Regions from separate parts of the Psychrobacillus psychrodurans genome, predicted to be linked through region 1. Evidence: a T-box and tRNA genes for the amino acid it is inferred to sense, from the RefSeq annotation. Region 1 holds a T-box; the other holds one or more tRNA genes.
The links. The T-box of region 1 lies ahead of ileS (isoleucine--tRNA ligase). A T-box ahead of a tRNA ligase gene usually reads a tRNA of that ligase, here a tRNA-Ile.

Region 2: it encodes a tRNA-Ile, which carries the amino acid that the T-box ahead of ileS (isoleucine--tRNA ligase) is inferred to sense. The anticodon was not compared.

What each region holds. Positions count from the first base shown of each region.
Region 1 covers NZ_CP189791.1:1,488,082-1,495,487, forward strand. The annotation lists gene hpaB (4-hydroxyphenylacetate 3-monooxygenase, oxygenase component) at 28-1,464, shown strand; T-box leader at 1,516-1,755, shown strand; gene ileS (isoleucine--tRNA ligase) at 1,809-4,904, shown strand; gene ACQCPR_RS06945 (YeiH family protein) at 5,131-6,132, opposite strand; gene ACQCPR_RS06950 (TrkA C-terminal domain-containing protein) at 6,375-7,082, shown strand; gene ACQCPR_RS06955 (hypothetical protein) at 7,246-7,406, opposite strand, start outside.
Region 2 covers NZ_CP189791.1:2,666,371-2,673,776, forward strand. The annotation lists gene menD (2-succinyl-5-enolpyruvyl-6-hydroxy-3-cyclohexene-1-carboxylic-acid synthase) at 1-21, opposite strand, end outside; gene ACQCPR_RS12895 (isochorismate synthase) at 14-1,375, opposite strand; gene ACQCPR_RS12900 (1,4-dihydroxy-2-naphthoate polyprenyltransferase) at 1,528-2,439, shown strand; gene ACQCPR_RS12905 (hypothetical protein) at 2,490-3,329, opposite strand; tRNA gene ACQCPR_RS12910 (tRNA-Glu) at 3,493-3,564, opposite strand; tRNA gene ACQCPR_RS12915 (tRNA-Ser) at 3,571-3,661, opposite strand; tRNA gene ACQCPR_RS12920 (tRNA-Asn) at 3,667-3,741, opposite strand; tRNA gene ACQCPR_RS12925 (tRNA-Ile) at 3,746-3,822, opposite strand; tRNA gene ACQCPR_RS12930 (tRNA-Gly) at 3,829-3,902, opposite strand; tRNA gene ACQCPR_RS12935 (tRNA-Phe) at 3,910-3,985, opposite strand; tRNA gene ACQCPR_RS12940 (tRNA-Asp) at 4,058-4,133, opposite strand; tRNA gene ACQCPR_RS12945 (tRNA-Met) at 4,137-4,211, opposite strand; tRNA gene ACQCPR_RS12950 (tRNA-Ser) at 4,301-4,393, opposite strand; tRNA gene ACQCPR_RS12955 (tRNA-Ile) at 4,404-4,480, opposite strand; tRNA gene ACQCPR_RS12960 (tRNA-Met) at 4,487-4,560, opposite strand; tRNA gene ACQCPR_RS12965 (tRNA-Ala) at 4,583-4,658, opposite strand; tRNA gene ACQCPR_RS12970 (tRNA-Pro) at 4,671-4,747, opposite strand; tRNA gene ACQCPR_RS12975 (tRNA-Arg) at 4,755-4,831, opposite strand; tRNA gene ACQCPR_RS12980 (tRNA-Leu) at 4,850-4,938, opposite strand; tRNA gene ACQCPR_RS12985 (tRNA-Gly) at 4,954-5,028, opposite strand; tRNA gene ACQCPR_RS12990 (tRNA-Leu) at 5,046-5,130, opposite strand; tRNA gene ACQCPR_RS12995 (tRNA-Lys) at 5,154-5,226, opposite strand; tRNA gene ACQCPR_RS13000 (tRNA-Thr) at 5,233-5,308, opposite strand; tRNA gene ACQCPR_RS13005 (tRNA-Val) at 5,322-5,397, opposite strand; rRNA gene rrf (5S ribosomal RNA) at 5,423-5,538, opposite strand; rRNA gene ACQCPR_RS13015 (23S ribosomal RNA) at 5,659-7,406, opposite strand, start outside.

The DNA of each region.
Region 1 (7,406 bases):
TGCAGCCTAAACATTAGGAGTGAAAGTATGCCAGCTATAACAGGCAAGCAGTATATTAATCGGATCGATCAGCTTAAAGCGGATGTTTGGATAGACGGAAAGCCTGTATCAGGGAACATTTCTGAGCATCCTGCTTTTAAAGGAATTATAAAAAGTCAGGCTAGATTGTACGATCTTCAGCATGACAAAGACTTAAAAAATGTTCTAACTTATTTATCTCCAACTACAAAAAAATGGGTAGGAATGTCATATTTGCAGCCCAAGACAAAAGAGGATTTAGGGGCAAGACGAGAAATGGTGCAGCAATGGGCTAAATCGAACAATGGACTCATGGGAAGAAGTCCGGATTATATGAACACAGTATTAATGGCATTAGCCTCATCAGTTCATTTATTGCAGGACCAAAAGAATTGTTTTCCAGATAATCTACAATCATTTTACGAATATGCAAGAGAAAATGACATCTCTATGACTCATACGTTTATAGAACCACAAGTAAATCGCACACAACTTTATGTGGAACGTTCAGATGAACCTATAGCCGCAAAAATAGTGGGCAAGAACAAAGATGGAATCATTATAAAAGGTGCGCGACTACTTGCGACACAAGGTGGAATAACGGATGAACTATTAGTTATTGCAGCAGGGGGGAAAGCAGAAGAAGGTAATAGCTTTGCATTTTCAATACCTTGTAATACAAAAGGGTTAAGATTCATCGGTAGGGAATCATTTGTTGGAGGAGACTCCAATTTTAACTATCCATTAAGTTCGAAGTACGAAGAAATTGATAGTATCGTAGTATTTGACGATGTTTTAGTTCCCTGGGAGCGTGTATTTTATTATGACAATTTATTTATATCAACTAATTTTATGAAGTCGAGCTCGTTCTTGCCCTTTACACTTCACCAAGTAGCATCTAGGCAGATTGTGAAAACTGAATTCATATTGGGAATTGTCCAATCTATTATTGAAACAATTAATATTGAGGAATATCAACATGTGCAAGAGAAAGCAACTGAAATAATTATTGCCTTGGAAACGATGAAAGCGTTGGTGATAAAATCAGAAGTAGAGGCCAAAGTAGACAAAGGTGGATGGATGCAACCAGACAGCACCACATTACAAATTGCTATGAATGTATTTCCACGCATATATCCGCGTTTTAGCGAAATAATTCAGCTCTTAGGTGCCAGTGGATTAATGTCCATCCCAACCGAAAGCGCATTTCAATCGCCTATTAGAAATGAGTTAAATCACTACTTACAATCTTGGGAAGACATTGGAAAGGATCGTGTCAAACTTTTCCGATTAGCATGGGATTTAACTATGAGTGCATTTGGCACACGACAAACACTATATGAACGTTTTTTCTTTGGTGATCCTGTTCGATTGGCAAGTCAGTTATACTTTTCCTATGATACGGAAGAATATGTACAACGAGTGAAAGATATTTTGAAACAATAAATAATTGACACTATCTTCTAATTTTGCTATATTACTATTCAATAAAAGCATATAAATTCGTTGAAGAGAAAGAGTAATGTATCGATTTGTTCCCAGAGAGCTGACAACTTGGTGAAAGTCAGTGTGCAGGTTATACATGAATATCCTCTCTGAGAAGAAGAGCTGAAGATTTTAGTAAGCTTATCCGGGTGTCTACCGTTAAAAAGAACACGTATGATTTGTACGTTGCTAAGTGCTATTGGATCGGCTCAATAGAATTAGGGTGGTATCGCGGTTAACCCCGTCCCTTTACTTGGGACGGGGTTTTTTGTATGCCTTTTATACAATGTATAGGAGGAATAGTGATGAGTGCGCAAGATGTAAAAGAAAGTAAAGTACAAAGGGAACAAAGAATTCGAGAGTATTGGCAAAACAATAGAACTTTTGAAAAGTCTGTACAAAACCGGGAAGAGAACACTCCATTTGTTTTTTATGAGGGACCACCAACAGCAAATGGCCTACCGCATGTCGGCCACGCATTAGGAAGAACGATTAAAGACGTTGTAGCTCGCTATAAAACTATGCAAGGGTTTAGAGTCGAGCGAAAAGCAGGATGGGACACACATGGTTTACCAGTTGAACTTGGAGTAGAGAAGCAGCTAGGAATATCAGGGAAGCAAGATATTGAAAATTACGGTGTTGAGGATTTTGTTAAGAAGTGCAAGGAAAGTGTATTCACATACGAAAAAATTTGGCGTTCTTTTACCGAAGAACTTGGTTATTGGGTAGACATGGATAACCCATATTTAACATTAAGTAACGAGTATATGGAAAGTGTTTGGAATATTTTAAGTAAGGTTCATCACGATAAACTGCTTTATAAAGGACATCGAGTATCACCTTATTGTCCTAGCTGCCAAACATCTTTGAGTTCACATGAAGTGGCACAGGGTTATAAAGATGTAAAGGATCTCTCTGCTACGGTTAAGTTTAAACTCGTAAATGCTGATGAGTACTTTCTTGGTTGGACTACAACACCTTGGACTCTACCAGCAAACGTAGCGCTTGCTATGAATCCTAGTCTAGTCTATGTGCGGGCTAAGGTAGAAAGTGAAATATATATACTTGCAAAATCATTAGTTCCTGCTGTGTTAGGAGAAAAAGCTATTGTCCTAAGTGAACATTCAGGAGTCGAATTTGAAGGTGTTCCTTATCTTCCGCCATTCCATTATATAGATATAACAAAAGGGCATATTGTTGTGTTAGCGGATTATGTAACAGAAACGAGTGGTACAGGAATAGTGCATATTGCCCCTGCATATGGTGAGGATGATTATCTAACAGTACAACAAAACGGACTTACTTTCGTAAATGTCGTGGATCAACGAGGGTGTTATACAGAAGTGGTCACAGATTTAGCTGGCCAATTTGTGAAGGACAGTGACGTTGAGATCATTAAGTTATTAGCGAATAACGGCTTATTATTTCATAAGGAGAAATACGAGCATAGCTATCCTCATTGTTGGCGTTGTGATTCACCTCTACTTTATTATGCAACGGACAGTTGGTTCATTAAGATGTCAGCATTAAAGGAACGGCTAGTTGAAAATAATGAGTCGGTAAATTGGTATCCTGACCATATTAAAAAAGGGCGTTTTGGGAATTTCTTAGAAAATGTGGTGGATTGGAATATCAGCCGAAATCGTTACTGGGGAACCCCTTTAAACATTTGGATTTGTTCAACCTGTGAATATGAAGTAGCTCCGACTAGTATTACATCTTTAGCAAAACTCGCATCTAAGCCATTGCCTGAAAACTTAGAGTTGCATAAGCCATATATAGATACCATTCTCTGTACTTGTCCAAAATGTAGTGGGGAAATGTTGCGTACGCCTGAAGTAATCGATGTATGGTTTGATAGCGGATCGATGCCTTTTGCACAGCACCATTATCCATTTGGTGATAATAAACAATTTAACGATCAGTTCCCTGCAGATGTAGTAATAGAAGGAATTGATCAAACTCGAGGATTCTTCTATAGTTTGCTTGCTGTATCAACCCTCTTTACAGGAAAAGCACCTTACAAAAATGTGTTGTCACTTGGACATGTATTAGATGAGCAAGGTCAAAAAATGTCTAAAAGTAAAGGGAATGCACTAGATCCACTTGATTTAATGCATCAGTACGGTGCCGATGCATTACGCTGGTCATTATTAGTCGATAGTTCTCCATGGAATCCAAAACGTTTTTCGTCAAAGAATGTACAAGAAGCTAGTTCTAAGCTACTTGATACACTTGATAATATTTTTAAATTTTATTCACTATATGCAAATATTGATCAGTTTACCTTCGATAGAACGAAACCTGGTGAACAAACAAAAATGGATCGATGGGTTCTTTCAAGGCTGAATAGTACAGTTCAAAAGGTAACAGAGTTTATGGAAGATTATCAAATTACTCAAGCTACTCGTGAAATTGCTGAATTAGTAGAGGAAGTAAGTAATTGGTATGTTCGTAGATCGAGACAGCGTTTTTGGGCGACAGGTTTTTCTGACGATAAACGTGCAGCATTTAATACTCTATACCAAGTATTAAGTACTGTTAGTAAATTAGTTGCACCGTTTAGTCCATACATCGCAGAGGACATACATTTAAAATTACAAAATGCCAGCGTTCATCTTCAAGACTACCCAAAACATCAAAGCAACTTCATCGATAGAAAATTAGAGGATGATATGAATGCTGTATTGAAGATTGTGGAGTTAGGTCGCAGCATCCGAAATTCATATAACTTGAAAGTAAAACAACCACTAGCCGAAATGGTCATTTATACAGTAGTATCCAACGAAAACTTAAAGAAATATGAATCCATTATTCAAGACGAACTAAACATAAAAAAAATAAATTTTGTAACGGATTTGGAAGAGCTAGAAGAAGTTTCGTTTAAGTTAAACTTCAAAACAGCTGGTGCTGTATTTGGTAAAAATGTGAATGATGTGAAACAGTATGTGGAGCATTTGACGGTTTCCGAAAAAGAATTACTAAAATCAGAAGGAAATATAACAATAGTTTTGTCAAATGAATCCTATGTATTGTTAAAAGAGCATGTAAATACAGAATCCCATATGAAAGAAGATTATGCATTTTTAGAGGATGGAATCTATAAGGTACTTATAAATACGAAGCTAACTACTGAGTTAATAGAAGAAGGGCAAATTCGTGAGTTTATACGTATCATTCAGGACACACGTAAAAAGCATAATTATCCAATTGAAAAATATATAAATCTTTCAATAAGTTGCAACGAGGATTCCAAATCATTAATTGAGCGTTTTGACTCCTTAATAAAAACAAATGTATTGGTTCATCATATACAATTTGTTTCAGACCTTGAATCTGACTCATCAATAACTATTATGTTAGATAATCAAAAAGTAAGCTTTAGTATACAGTTAGAATAATTGCACTAAGAGGTTGGACAGAACCCCAAAACAGCATTTTTCTCAGTGAGAAAAATGCTGTTTTTTTGCTGTGCACAAAATTGATTTCCATTCCAGGGACGCTGGAATAAATCTTTTAAGGAATATCGATTCTTTAACTGTAATTGTTCTTTTTGTATTAAGTTTAAACCTTTATTAGTTAACTCATAGTACTTCTCGCCATCCTCTTCCCAAAAGGAAGTTCATTTTACAATAACAGCAAAATCAATAATAGAGCAAATACAATCTGGAATAGTCCGATTCCACCGGCATAAGCCGATAACTTCCAACCGTTTAGGGTAAGGTCTTTAATTTTAACACTCAATCCAATTCCAGCTAAAGCAATTATTTCCAAATAGTTTCCGAATCCTTTAATGGAATGAGTAGCTATTTCAGGGAAATGTAGAATACTATTTATACAACATAATATGAAAAACCCTCCGACATACCATGGAACGATTGTATTCCATTGAAATGGGACCTTTGTTTTTGGCTGCTCTACCTTTGTTAGTTTGATTTGTTTCAAAACGAAAACAACACCTACTAGAAATATAATTCGACTGATTTTAAAGACGGCTGCCTGATCCTTAACTGTTTCACCGACTATACTTCCGCTAGCCACTACTTGTCCAACAGATTGCAATGTTCCACCTATTAAAGCAGATGAACGCAATACATTGTCATGAAAAATTACACTTATAATCAATGGTAACATGACCATCAAAACCGTCCCCAGCAGATTAACAATTGTAATAGAAACGGCAACGTCAGATTCCCTCGCCTGAATGGTTGGTGCAGTTGCCACAATTGCGGATGAGCCACAGACTGCATTTCCACTAGCCATCAGTAAACCAAAGTCCTCGCCGAATCGTAGTTTTTTTCCTAACCAAACAACAAACATAATCGTCCCTGTCATTTGAATGAGAATAAAAGTTAGTCCTGATATTCCGATTTCCAATAATGAATTGAAAGTCAAAGTAGCTCCTAACAGCACAATAGAAATATATAATAAATTACTTCCTGAAAACTTTACTCCCGACTTTAAAATAGAATATGAACCTATTTTTAGATTGCCAAATAATATACCAATCAAAATCGCAAATAAGCCACTTCCTAAATTAGGGAATATTCTACCGAGAGCTATACCAAACATTGCAATTGCAATACAAGCTAATAGTCCAGGTAAAAGATTTATAATTTTCCTTGTCATTTTTCTACCTCATTAAATAGTTTACTGTTCTCGCTAAAAATCATTTTAACATAATATACACATGCTTTGTTTTTGGGTACCAATAGAAACAAATAGACATATAGGTATGGGAACTATTTAAGTGAAATGTTTTAATCGAGCAGTTTGTGGGAAAGTGAAGCTTAAAGTCCAAGTATATATATTAGTAAATTGTTGGATAATAAAGATTAACTTAAAGGACTTTTAATCAGGGGTGGAACTATATGGGCTATGTATTTGTTGTTGTGTATTTAACGATTATTTTAATTGTAATAGAAATTAATACCATCCTGTTTACTTTTACAGGACTTAAAAAAAATATTGCCAGATTTCAGGTTATCTCCATGCTTACAGGAACTGGATTTACGACAGGGGAATCAGAACTAATTATTGATCACCCCATACGTAGAAGGCTTGGTGCTTTTTTAATCCTCTTTGGTGCATTTTCTTTAGCGGTTATTATTTCTGCAATTAGCAGCATATTGTCAGATGAATTTTTCACTATGAAAATAGGTTATGTCGCTGGAACATTGGTTTTGTTCTTATTTGTTTTAAAGGTTGGTAAAGTCAAAAATAAACTAACCGTCTTATTTGAGCATGAACTTGAAAGAAACTTTGATCTTCAAGATATGACTATAAAAGATGTCTTTTTAACAGAAGAGAATGATTACTTAGTGGAAGTTCCACTCCACAGTTCTTCAACTATGATTGGTGGAAAACTAATAGAGAAATTAAATTCAGAGGAAGACATAAATGTTTTGTCAATAAAGCGAGGAGAAATTATTATCCGAAAGAAAAGACTAAATACCGAGCTTCAAGCCGGAGATTTCATTTTAATGTTCGGTGATAAAGAAGTGATTAGAAGAATTTTTAAAGCAGAACTGAAGGAACATGAAGAGGAGATAAAGAACGAAATTGATCGTCGGAATTAAACTTAGTACCAAAATTATCTAAATTAGAATAGATACATTAAATAAAGTTAGATTAGAAATATTGACCTGCATCGCCAGGGTAGATCTCCATTATCTTCCTAGGCTTTAATTATAAAAATAGAGGTTTAGAATAATTATTCCCATGCGAAATTTTTGTGCTTTCTTACTGATTTATTACAACAACCATACCATTATTAGGTATAATCATTACTGAAACTTCTTTATCTGAACTTGAACTATATCCTTTAAAAAAGTAAGCCCTATTTGGGTTGAAAGGATTCCAGATATTGTCGAATTCAATCGGAATCGTGTCTGTTTTTAAAA
Region 2 (7,406 bases), 1.2 Mb from region 1:
TAAATACTCGATGTTAGTCATTCATGTTTCCTCCAAGAGTTCGAAGCATCGGACGGAACTTCACTCGTGTTTCTTCAAATTCCTCTAAAGAGGATGATTCAGCAACAATTCCGCCACCTGCATATAAGTAGGCATGTTCATTTTCCACTAAAGCAGAACGTATCCCAACTGCGAACTCTCCGTCTCCTTCAGCATTTATCCAACCAATTGGAGCAGCATAATATCCACGATTCATCTGTTCGGATTCACGAATAATTTTAATCGCATCCTGACGAGGCTCTCCTCCTAATGCAGGTGTTGGGTGTAAAGCTTGTACTAATTCAAATAATGAAGACTCCTTTTTAAGGTCTCCTTCAATTGGAGAATATAGATGTTGGATATCTCTAATCTTCATAAGCTTTGGTCTAGTTGGTACTTTAATATCCTCACAATATTGCATAAATACCTTCTTAATCATTTCTACAACATATTTATGCTCACCTAAGTTTTTGGGATCTGTTAATAACGAATCTCCTAACTCTTTGTCCTCGAGAGAATTCTTCCCTCTTCTAATGGAACCCGCAAGCCCTGCAGATTGAGCTTTATTATTCTCCACTTTTACAAGTCGCTCAGGAGTTGCGCCAAAGAAGATTTTTTCATCATTCTCTAGACCAAATAAATAACTTTCTGGTTGCTCCATCGATGCATTATATATTGCCGTTGCAGGAGAAAAAGTATCATTAAATGTTAGTTTTAGAGATCGGGCAATTACTACTTTTTGTATCTCATCTTCTCGGATTCTCTTCGTTACATCCTCTACAGCGTGCAAATATTCATCTTTCAAGCGATCTTCTCGTTTGATTAGTGTTGGTTTAGCATGTACCTTTAACTCTTTTACCTGAGCAGTGTGTATTAACGCATCTCTTTCTATACGTAGTTGTTCAAAAGGTTCCATGCTTTTCACTTCATCCGTTATATAATGAATATTAACGAATGCTTGGTCATGCTGAATAACTAATTGAAATTTAGATACGACAAAGAAGGCAGAAGGGAACGTATCCCATTCCGATGAAACCTTGTTTTTAGGATCAAATGAAAATCCACCAAATAGAATTGGAGATACATCTGCCTTTTCCTTTAATGAAGACTGGCACAGTTCCTTCCACTTCGTATCAATATCCTTGTATCTATTATCTTCTAAATTATTTGCAATAATATGAGCATGTCCCAATCCTACTAAAGTTAACGTCTTCTCTTTGTTTTGCCAAAAATAACGTTTCCCTCTATATAATTCATCCCCTGCTTCAAAGAATGCCTGGGCAGACAATCTTGAGACTTCTATTGTTTCCGTATAAAAACGGTATTTTGTATCAATGGTGCCGGTGGTTTTCGGCATAAATATGACCTCCGTTTAATAACTACTCTTTTATCTAGGTTAATTAAATTACTCTACCCTTAATCATACATCTTTCTACACATTTCAGCACACATTTAGCCATAAATTTATGCTAAAATTGAGATTGGATTCTTTTAAAGGAGAGAAAAATTATGTCACATGAATTTCAAGCAGACAAAGGTTGGCGCGTTTGGTGGAAATTAACAAGGCCACATACCCTTACTGCTTCATTTGCACCTGTTTTTTTAGGTACAATGATTGCCCTATACGAGGCAAATATTGACTGGCTATTATTTATTGCTATGTTATTAGCTTGTCTTCTTATACAAGCTGCTACAAATATGTTTAACGAGTATTATGATTTTGTACGAGGACTTGATAGTGAGGAATCGGTTGGTATCGGTGGTGCCATTGTACGTAATGGTGTAAAACCCAAAACCGTTATGCAACTAGCATTATTACTATATATTATTGCTGCCGCCTTAGGAATCTATATTTGTTACGAAAGCTCTTGGCTATTGTTAATTGTCGGTGCAATTTCCATGGCCGTTGGATATTTCTACACAGGTGGACCTTATCCTATTTCTAGTACACCCTTTGGAGAACTATTTAGTGGATTGTTTATGGGGATGCTAATCGTTTTAATTGCAGTATTTATCCAAGTAGGTTCAGTACCGCTATTTGCTATTTTATTGTCTGTACCAAGTGCCCTTCTTGTTGCCGCGATAATGCTCTCTAATAATATTCGCGATCTAGTAGAAGACACAGCAGGTGGACGAAAAACGATGGCTATATTAGTTGGGCGGAAAAATGCCATTGCAATTCTAGCTGCTTATTTTGTATTATCTTATCTTTGGATAATTGGTATGGTAGTTTTACAAATAATCACTCCATGGAGTTTATTGGTCTTGTTAAGTGTGAAGAAACCAATACATGCTATTAAATTATTTAAACAAACAGAAAATCCAGTTCAAGTAGCACCAGCTATGAAAGACACTGCACTAACAAATACAATTTTTGTGTTCCTGTTAGGTATAGGTTTATTGATTGGCTATTATCTATAATAATTAAAAAACCAGAATACTAGCGTTTTGCTAGTATTCTGGTTTTTTGCTTATTTGAATGATAATAATTCTGCTTTAACTACTCCTTTTTTATCAACAAGCTTGATAATACCGATTCCTGGTGCGATATAATACGTATCGCCATTGTTTATACGAACAACTACCACGTTTTGGAATGTTCCGGCTTTTACTTTAACTGTGCTAGTAGTACTTTCCACATTTACATTATAGAAAGCTTCATCGTTGTCCTCTGTTAGATAGTATTCTTTCGTTTGTTTTCCTTCAATTAAAGGTAAAGCGAGGTCGAGTATGACCCAATCTGTATGACTTACACCAAACGCTAAACGATTTTTACGTTCAATATAAGTAAAACTATTTAGGGAATCACCTTTCTTCATTAAAAAAGCTTCAGTAATATCATATTCAGAATTATATGAATCACTAACAGTAAATTCATTTTGTGTATTTTCAGTAAAACTAGGGGAATAAACAAGCTTCATCCCTGTCTTTGGCTTAAGCCCACCAATTACTTCTTTATTAAGCAAGGCAAGCTTGCTTTTAGAAGGCGTTTCATATTTTACTTGAGAACCTTTTTGTACGTAACTACTTGCTCCTACACCATATAAACCACCATTTGTTCCCTTATACGTATAAACTCTGTATTCATCACCTTTTTTTAGTGTGCGTACTTTATTAAGTGATCCATTTGAGCCTACTTTAACTAAATTTGTGTTTGCTAGAATTGTAACCTTACCTATTTGTCCTTGTTTTAACTCAGTTTTTCCCCACATAACTTTGCTTGTGGATGCATCGACTTTCATATTACCTAGGTTGGAAATACCCAAAGCTAAAAAAGCTACAAGAACCAATTTACTAATTTTTTTTAACACTTTTAACCTCTCCCTTCGCCAAGCGTTATATCATATCTAGGTATTATCTGATATCAAAGGACATTTTGCTATATAAATGATATTAGCTTTACATACCATAACATAAGGAAAGAAATAAGAATATAAAAAAAGGTAACCAATGATTGGTTACCTTTTTTGAGTATGACCCCTACGGGATTCGAACCCGTGTTACCGCCGTGAAAGGGCGGTGTCTTAACCGCTTGACCAAGGGGCCAATATATGGCGGAGAAGGAGGGATTTGAACCCTCGCGCCGGTTGCCCGACCTACACCCTTAGCAGGGGCGCCTCTTCAGCCACTTGAGTACTTCCCCATATATGGCTCCGAAGGTAGGACTCGAACCTACGACCGATCGATTAACAGTCGATTGCTCTACCACTGAGCTACTTCGGAATAATGGTGGGCCTAAATGGACTCGAACCATCGACCTCACGCTTATCAGGCGTGCGCTCTAACCAGCTGAGCTATAGGCCCATTACTTGGAGCGGGTGAAGAGAATCGAACTCTCATCATCAGCTTGGAAGGCTGAGGTTTTACCACTAAACTACACCCGCATTACTATGGTGGCTCAGGACGGAATCGAACCGCCGACACAAGGATTTTCAGTCCTTTGCTCTACCGACTGAGCTACTGAGCCTCTTCAATTTTAAATGAAGCTAATTTTTCAAGCCAAATTTTCAATTGATATGTATTAACATTCATATATAAATGGCGGTCCCGACCGGGATCGAACCGGCGATCTCCTGCGTGACAGGCAGGCATGTTAACCGCTACACCACGGGACCATTTGGTTGCGGGGACAGGATTTGAACCTGCGACCTTCGGGTTATGAGCCCGACGAGCTACCACTGCTCCACCCCGCGACGTTAATATATTTACAAAATCTGTGGTACTTTGCTTAAGAATAATGAGACATCTTCTTCGGCTTACAGCTGCATCAATTAGATTAAAATGGAGGAGGAAGAGGGATTCGAACCCCCGCGCGGTATGACCCGCCTGTCGGTTTTCAAGACCGATCCCTTCAGCCAGACTTGGGTATTCCTCCAAGATATTGATGGTGGACCTTGCAGGACTCGAACCTGCGACCGGACGGTTATGAGCCGTCTGCTCTAACCAACTGAGCTAAAGGTCCTTAAGATGGCGGCAGAGGGAGTCGAACCCACGACCTTTCGGGTATGAACCGAGTGCTCTAGCCAACTGAGCTACACCGCCAAGATTTCAAACTTTTTATAAATGGTGGAGCCTAGCGGGATCGAACCGCTGACCTCCTGCGTGCAAGGCAGGCGCTCTCCCAGCTGAGCTAAGGCCCCGAAAATAATAACTGGTCGGGAAGACAGGATTCGAACCTGCGACCCCTTGGTCCCAAACCAAGTGCTCTACCAAGCTGAGCTACTTCCCGTCAAATATGGTGCGCTCGGCAGGACTCGAACCTGCAACCTCTTGATTCGTAGTCAAGTGCTCTATCCAATTGAGCTACGAGCGCATATGTTTTTCATAAAAGTGGTGCCGAGGACCGGAATCGAACCGGTACGGTAGTCACCTACCGCAGGATTTTAAGTCCTGTGCGTCTGCCAGTTCCGCCACCCCGGCACTTTAGTGAATCTTTGGAGCGGAAGACGAGGTTCGAACTCGCGACCCCCACCTTGGCAAGGTGGTGTTCTACCACTGAACTACTTCCGCTCGGTTATTAAATTAAATGGTGCGGGTGAAGGGAGTCGAACCCCCACGCCTTGCGGCGCTAGATCCTAAGTCTAGTGCGTCTGCCAGTTCCGCCACACCCGCATACATTATTCACTATAAAGTGATGAGCCATGTAGGATTCGAACCTACGACCCTCTGATTAAAAGTCAGATGCTCTACCAACTGAGCTAATGGCTCTAAAAATGGTGCCGGAGAAAGGACTTGAACCCTCAACCTACTGATTACAAGTCAGTTGCTCTACCAGTTGAGCTACTCCGGCAGGAGTAAATATATGGTGGAGGATGACGGGCTCGAACCGCCGACCCTCTGCTTGTAAGGCAGATGCTCTCCCAGCTGAGCTAATCCTCCTGGGTAAATTATGTATTTATTGCAAGCCCAGCGACGTCCTACTCTCACAGGGGGAGACCCCCAACTACCATCGGCGCTGAAGAGCTTAACTTCCGTGTTCGGTATGGGAACGGGTGTGACCTCTTCGCCATCATCACTAGACTTGAATAATTAATGAAAGACAAGTTTTATTATACCAACTCTGTAGAATATTACAAGAGTTATTTTAAAAAAATTTATTCTTTCAAAACTGGATAAACGACATTGTTACGTTAAACAAATTTGGTTAAGTCCTCGATCGATTAGTATTCGTCAGCTGCACGTGTCGCCACGCTTCCACCCCGAACCTATCTACCTCATCGTCTTTGAGGGATCTTACTTACTTGCGTAATGGGAAATCTCATCTTGAGGGGGGCTTCGTGCTTAGATGCTTTCAGCACTTATCCCGTCCACACATAGCTACCCAGCGATGCTCTTGGCAGAACAACTGGTACACCAGCGGTGTGTCCATCCCGGTCCTCTCGTACTAAGGACAGCTCCTCTCAAATTTCCTACGCCCACGACGGATAGGGACCGAACTGTCTCACGACGTTCTGAACCCAGCTCGCGTACCGCTTTAATGGGCGAACAGCCCAACCCTTGGGACCGACTACAGCCCCAGGATGCGATGAGCCGACATCGAGGTGCCAAACCTCCCCGTCGATGTGGACTCTTGGGGGAGATAAGCCTGTTATCCCCGGGGTAGCTTTTATCCGTTGAGCGATGGCCCTTCCATGCGGAACCACCGGATCACTAAGCCCGTCTTTCGACCCTGCTCGACTTGTAGGTCTCGCAGTCAAGCTCCCTTCTGCCTTTACACTCTTCGAATGATTTCCAACCATTCTGAGGGAACCTTTGGGCGCCTCCGTTACACTTTAGGAGGCGACCGCCCCAGTCAAACTACCCGCCTGACACTGTCTCCTACCCGGGTTACGGGTATGGGTTAGAATTTCAATACAACCAGGGCAGTATCCCACCGACGCCTCCTCCGAAGCTGGCGCTCCGGGCTCTAAGGCTCCTGCCTATCCTGTACAAGTTGCACCAAAATTCAATATCAAGCTATAGTAAAGCTCCACGGGGTCTTTCCGTCCTGTCGCGGGTAACCTGCATCTTCACAGGTACTATAATTTCACCGAGTCTCTCGTTGAGACAGTGCCCAGATCGTTACGCCTTTCGTGCGGGTCGGAACTTACCCGACAAGGAATTTCGCTACCTTAGGACCGTTATAGTTACGGCCGCCGTTTACTGGGGCTTCAATTCGCACCTTCGCTTGCGCTAAGCACTCCTCTTAACCTTCCAGCACCGGGCAGGCGTCAGCCCCTATACTTCACCTTACGGTTTTGCAGAGACCTGTGTTTTTGCTAAACAGTCGCCTGGGCCTATTCACTGCGGCTCTTCTAGGCTATGCACCCAAAAGAGCACCCCTTCTCCCGAAGTTACGGGGTCATTTTGCCGAGTTCCTTAACGAGAGTTCTCTCGCTCACCTTAGGATTCTCTCCTCGACTACCTGTGTCGGTTTGCGGTACGGGCACCTATCACCTCGCTAGAGGCTTTTCTTGGCAGTGTGAAATCAGGAACTCCGGACATACGTCCTCGCCATCACAGCTCAATGTTACAGAATGCGGATTTGCCTACATTCACACCTTACTGCTTGGACATGCATAACCAACAGCATGCTTACCCTATCCTTCTGCGTCCCCCCATTACTCAAACGGTGGTTTGGTGGTACAGGAATATCAACCTGTTATCCATCGCCTACGCCTATCGGCCTCGGCTTAGGTCCCGACTAACCCTGAGCGGACGAGCCTTCCTCAGGAAACCTTAGTCATACGGTGGACGGGATTCTCACCCGTCTTTCGCTACTCATACCGGCATTCTCACTTCTAAGCGCTCCACCAGTCCTTCCGGTCTGACTTCAACGCCCTTAGAACGCTCTCCTACCACTGATACCAAAGGTATCAATCCACAGCTTCGGTGATTTGTTTAGCCCC